Regions from separate parts of the Jeotgalicoccus nanhaiensis genome, predicted to be linked through region 1. Evidence: riboswitches for the same ligand, from Rfam matches in the RefSeq annotation. Region 1 holds a riboswitch; the other holds the start of a gene.

Region 1 (3,164 bases):
ATGTAAATATTCTTAAAAAACCTGTGGATACTCAGTATGATGATGCATTATTTGAGGCACGTCAAAAAATAATCTGTGATGAAAAATTATATGAACCGGTACACGATAAAATTGCAGATATAATAATAAACCATTCAGCAGAAGATTCGCTGCTGTTTGATGCGGGTTCCGGCGAAGGGTCTCATTTGCAGACGATACTTGATAAAGTAAATACAGAAACATTGACGGGTATCGGCCTGGACATTTCAAAAGAGGGTATCTTAATGGCGGCGAAAAATTACGGAAATCCATTGTGGATTGTTGGAGATCTTGCGAACCCGCCGCTTAGTGACAAGTCCTGCAAATTTATACTGAATTTTTTATCGCCTGCAAATTACTCTGAATTTAAAAGAATTTTAGCTGCAGACGGTATAATTATAAAAGTAATCCCGGGCAGCGCTTATTTAAAAGAACTCCGCAGGGAATTGTTCAGCGGTACAGACGGGAAAGAATATGAAAACAATGATACACTTGAATTAATGAAGAAGAATGTTAAGCTTGTGAAAGAAGAACGGATAACTTATACGAAATTTCTTGACGCTGCTGCACTGAAAGATTTAATCTCCATGACACCGCTCGGCTGGCATGCAGATACAGCGCAGATAGAAAGATTTGCGGATAAGGGAAATAAAGAAATTACGGTGGATATGCATATTATCCTTGCAGCTGCCGAAAATTAAATTGAAACATTTCCGCATATATTTCAGTTAATAGTTTGCTATTTTAAAGATAATAGTCGATAATTACACTAAAGAGAGAAAATTATATGGAAATATTACTGTGTTTATTACAAACACGTTACAAAGTAAAAGAAATTCGCTCATGGGCTTGAAAAGTTCTGAACATTAAAATATAATGAGAATATATTAAGAAATACATAACAGAACGCACAAACAAAAGTTAAAGCTATACTCTTCATATCATTAACTAAGTCGTTCTTCGATAGTGCCTTTGGCCTAGATATCATATTATATTATTTATCTGTTAGGGAGACTTTTGATCTCCCTTTTTTTGTTGCCTTTTTTAAGGCTATTTAAACACTAAGAAGGTGAACATATTATGAACAGTGATGAATTGCACAGCTATGCCCGTAAATTTCTCGCTGAAAATTTCGGACTCACACTCGAAATTCCAATTAGAATATCAAAAAGAATGAAATCTAAGCTCGGCGCGTTTCAAATAAAATATCAGAAGCAGCAGGTTGTTTCGAAAGAAATTGTTATGTCCCACACTTTTCTCGTTAATAACTCCAGGGAAATCATTCTCGATGTGCTGTATCATGAATGCGTTCATTATGCACTCTACACATTAAAAAAACCTTACAGAGATTCGGATCGCGAATTTACGGAGACGCTGGAACACCTCGGCATTGCTAAAACCCGGAGCTATAAATACAAGGGACAGGCCTATTTATATGAGTGCAGAAAATGCAGCTACCAGTTTACGAAAAGGGTCAAAGGCTACAATAAAAGGTATATATGCAGACACTGCCGCGGCAGGTTTACATATAAAGGTACTGTTTCAGCAGGCTGATTAGAAATTATTAAAAATTGTTTGACAATTAATTCTGGTTAGACTAGTATGAAATACAATTAAATAAGAAATTATCCAGAGAGACGGAGGGATCAGGCCCTGTGAAGTCTCAGCAGCAGGCTTTTAAGTACTGTGCTAATTCCTGCAGGCAGAGGCTTGGAAGATAATCACACATCGCCATTTGTCTATTTAGATAAATGGCTTTTTTATTACATAGAGGAGGGAATACATGAGCATACAGCTGAATAACGTTTCAAAAACGTATCATTTAAAGGGTAGAAGTGTTGAGGCATTAAAACCGACATCCCTGAAGGTCGAAACCGGTGAAATTTACGGCTTAATCGGCTATTCCGGGGCCGGGAAAAGTACTCTTTTAAGACTGATTAATCTGCTTGAGAAACCTTCGGCAGGTTCTGTCATCGTTGGAGAAGACAATCTTACCGAACTGACACCAAAGGCTCTCAGGATTCGCCGGCAGAAAATCGGCATGATTTTCCAGCAGTTTAACTTAATCGAGTCAAAGACAGTGTATGAAAATATAGAATTTGTACTGAAAGCAAGCAAATACAGTAAAAAAGATGTGCCAGCAAGAATTGAAGAGTTACTGAAACTCGTTGGTTTAAACGATAAATCATCTATCAATGCATCAAATTTAAGCGGCGGGCAAAAACAGCGTGTCGGTATCGCTAGAGCACTTGCCAATAACCCGGATATTCTCTTATGTGACGAAGCGACGAGTGCGCTTGATCCGGATACGACGAAAAGTATTTTAAACCTGCTGAAAAATATTAACAAAACTCTCGGTATTACCATTGTGATTATTACTCACGAAATGGAAGTTATTAAAGAAATTGCAGACCGTGTAGGCGTAATGTCCGGCGGTGAAATTATTGAAAGCGGCGAAACATACAGCGTGTTCAGTCATCCTAAAGAAAAAATTACGAAAGATTTCGTTCAGGAGATATATAACTTTGAAACCCCGCCGCAAATTAAAGAAACGCCGGATAATCAAGTTATTACCATTCAATTTTTAAGTGAAAACGCCGAGGAGAATTATTTAAATCAGCTGTACAGGAATTTTGATTTGAATATAAGCATTCTCAACGGAAGAATTGAATATATTAAAGAAAAACCGCTCGGTTTTTTAATGTTCCAAGTATCCGGAAATGCTCAGGAAATAGAACGTCTTAAAACACATATCGATAAAACACCGGGAATCGAAAGGGTGGGTTACATTGGATAATTTCAGCCAGCTTTGGCCATTGCTGTACCGTGCTTTGCTCGAGACAGCGCTGATGGTTTCTATTTCAATATTTTTTGCAGTGTTAATCGGACTGCCGCTCGGTATTCTGCTTTACATTACGCAGCATCCGCTGCTGTTTAAAATTAAACCTTTAAACAGCGTGCTCGGATGGTTTGTGAATATTATCAGGTCGTTTCCTTTTATTATTCTGATTGTGGCGATTATGCCGTTTGCGACCTGGCTCGTTAATGCTTCACACGGTCCGGTTTTTGCAAGTGTTGCTCTGTCAATTGCAGCAGTGCCGCTGTTTGCACGTCTCGTTGAATCCAGTTTTAACAGTGTAAAAGAC
Region 2 (3,164 bases), on a different contig from region 1:
ACTGCAGTGCATGCTGAGCACGCCTTCTTCAGGAAGCAGGTAGTTCATAATTGAGAAGATTGATTTCTTCATTTCTCCGCCGTATTCAGTACCGCCGATAAGAATGATTTTCTTTTCTAATGATACAAGGACGAATACTTCAGAACCCGTACCATCGACTTCAGGGTCTGCTTTAAAAGTAGGTGCAGATACAATCGTAAATTCAGGATCGATTGCAAGTGCTTCTTCTTTTGTTTCAGGACGGATAAACATTGTTTTCGCAAACATGTTGTGCCAGCTGAACTCATTGACAACCTGAAGTTTCAGTTGTGTATGCGGGTCTGCGCCTGCATAGCCGTTAAAGACAAATAATTCTTCTTTGTCATTTAAATATGTAGTAACTTTATCGAATAAGTTATCGAAAATTTCCTGTGAAATAGGCTGGTTGACCTCGCCCCAGTCAATCTTGCTGTCGGATACGCTGTCTCTGACGATAAAACGGTCTTTCGGGCTGCGGCCTGTGTATTCTCCAGTCTGCGCGCGAAGTGCTCCTGTATTTGTAAGTACTGCCTCTTTGCGTCGTAAAGATGCTTCGACAAGTTCAGCGTTTGATAATTGTTTGTGAGTAGAAGGTTTATTAACAAGACCTTCGATTAAACTTTTATGGTTAACCATGATTCGCCTCCAAGTATTTTCATTAACGAAGTATTTAGAAATTAGTATAACACATTCGTTTTTATGTTTACACAATAACAGGATAAGGTTTTTGAATATTGAATTGTTTTTTGCAATGCTCGTTCATAAGATAAATTTATATATCATTATAAAAGTTATAAGTATATGTTTATAAAATTAAGGATTTTTCACAGCTTGCTTTTGGGTTTTATAATTTAATTATCTAAAAAGCTGCTGAAAATAAAACTTGTTAATCTTGATTTGCCCATTCCAATAATGTAAGATGAATAATAAGTTATCTCTTATCAAGAGGTGGTGGAGGGATTCAAACCCTGTGAAGCCAGAGCAACCTCCTTTTCAAGAAAGGTGCTAAAGAATGCAGAGTAATTCTGACCGATAAGAGAAAAGGGCGAGCCTTTTTCTCTGTTTATTATGGAGAAAAAGGCTTTATTTTTTGCTTTGAAGAGATGGCTAAATGAGCTTTAAGAGGAGATTTTATAAATGTCAGAACGTAAATTATTTACTTCAGAGTCAGTCACAGAAGGTCACCCGGATAAAATTGCAGACCAGATTTCAGATGCGATTCTCGATGCAATCTTAGAAGGCGACCCGTATGCGCGTGTTGCCTGTGAAACAGTAGTCAACACAGGTCTTGCGATGATTGTCGGGGAAATCAGCACAGAAACTTACGTCGATATTCCAAGAACAGTGAGAGAAACCGTTAAGGAAATCGGCTATGTCGATGCGAAGTACGGTTATGATTATAAAACAATGTCTGTCTTAACGGGAATTGATGAGCAGTCAGAGGACATCGCTGTCGGTGTAAACAACGCTTTTGAAACCCGCGAATCACAAGGAGTTTCAACAGGTGCAGGCGACCAGGGCTTAATGTTCGGTTACGCGACGAACGAAACGAAAGAGTTTATGCCGCTGCCGATTTCATTAGCGCACAAAATTTCACGCCGTTTAACAGAAGTGCGTAAAGATAATACAATTTCCTATCTGCGTCCGGACGGCAAATCACAGGTAACGGTTGAATACGATGAAAACGGCAAACCGTCAAGAGTCGATACGATTGTTATCTCTACCCAGCATCATGAAAATATTCCGGCGACACAAATCTACGATGATTTATTAGAATACGTGATTCAGGAAGTAGTTCCTGAAAATCTCATAGATGAAGAAACTAAATATTTCATCAACCCGACAGGCAGATTTGTAATTGGCGGACCGCAAGGGGATGCGGGTCTGACAGGACGTAAAATTATCGTCGATACTTACGGAGGCTACGCTCGTCACGGCGGCGGCGCCTTCAGCGGCAAAGACCCGACAAAAGTTGACCGTTCCGCAGCTTATGCAGCACGTTATATTGCAAAAAATATCGTAGCGAGCGGTGCGGCGGAAAAATGTGAAATTCAGCTGGCTTATGCCATCGGCGTATCCCAGCCGGTATCTATTGCGGTCGATACTTTTAATACAGGAAAATACGACGAAGAAAAAATTACAAAAGTCATCAGAGAACTGTTTAATTTATCACCAGATGGTATTATAGATATGCTAAACTTGAGAAGACCAATTTATAAACAGACTGCGAGTTATGGACATTTTGGTCGTACGGACATCGACTTGCCTTGGGAGAGACTGGATAAGGTCGATGCACTGAAAGATCTTCTTAGAAATAGCTAATTTAAGCAGTTGCGAAAGAGAGGAATAATATGAATACTGATATTTTTACAGATCCGATATTTATCGCGGTCGCAGCAGTGCTTCTCATCATTGCAATCTGGTTTTTAGTATATTACTTTAAACACCGCAATGAAGTGAAAACTGTGGAACAAACTTATTCGAAAGAAAAAGATTCACTCGTTGAGAAATACGAAAGTGAACATGAGGAAGAACGTTTAGAGCACAAGAAAGAAATGTCCGCTTTAAATGAAAAATATCATAATGATACGACACTTCTCGATAACAAACTTTCGAGCCTGCATCAGTTTACTGTAGATAAAGGCGAGTATTTGACAGACCTTTCTTTAATTCAGTTAAAAGACAAACTTGTTAAAGATGAAAAAATCCGTGAGACGGATATGATTATTCTGTCGAACATTTATTTACCATCAAGAAATTACACAAATACACGTAAAATCGATCATTTAGTTTTAACACGCACGGGTATTTATCTGATAGATTCTAAATACTGGAGCGGTCATATTTTACACGGTGTGAATGAAAGCCAGTTTGAAGAAGTACCGTATATTGAATCATTCTTCGATTTACTGGAACTCGATAAGCAAAAAGAACAGACTTTAATTTTTGAAAAGGCAGATGCGTCGAATGTATCGGTTAACCACTACAACGGCATTATCGATGAAACGAAAGTAACTGCTGAAAAACTTAAAAACAAATTTAAATTACAATACGACATCGTTCCGATTATTTACTTCAATCCGAAAGATAACGGCAATTATTCAATTACCAACTATTCGGAAGATCCATCGATCAGAGTAATCGTC

The links. Region 1 has a riboswitch for S-adenosylmethionine ahead of IR135_RS02820 (methionine ABC transporter ATP-binding protein). Riboswitches for the same ligand answer to the same signal wherever they lie in the genome.
Region 2: another riboswitch for S-adenosylmethionine. It lies ahead of metK (methionine adenosyltransferase); the one in region 1 lies ahead of IR135_RS02820 (methionine ABC transporter ATP-binding protein).

What each region holds. Positions count from the first base shown of each region.
Region 1 covers NZ_JADGLW010000002.1:126,511-129,674, forward strand. Annotated here, with positions in the region: gene IR135_RS02810 (putative RNA methyltransferase) at 1-719, shown strand, start outside; gene IR135_RS02815 (SprT-like domain-containing protein) at 1,099-1,572, shown strand; SAM riboswitch class I at 1,641-1,742, shown strand; gene IR135_RS02820 (methionine ABC transporter ATP-binding protein) at 1,802-2,815, shown strand; gene IR135_RS02825 (methionine ABC transporter permease) at 2,868-3,164, shown strand, end outside.
Region 2 covers NZ_JADGLW010000008.1:1,729-4,892, reverse strand. Annotated here, with positions in the region: gene pckA (phosphoenolpyruvate carboxykinase (ATP)) at 1-654, opposite strand, end outside; SAM riboswitch class I at 954-1,057, shown strand; gene metK (methionine adenosyltransferase) at 1,156-2,340, shown strand; gene IR135_RS09495 (nuclease-related domain-containing protein) at 2,370-3,164, shown strand, end outside.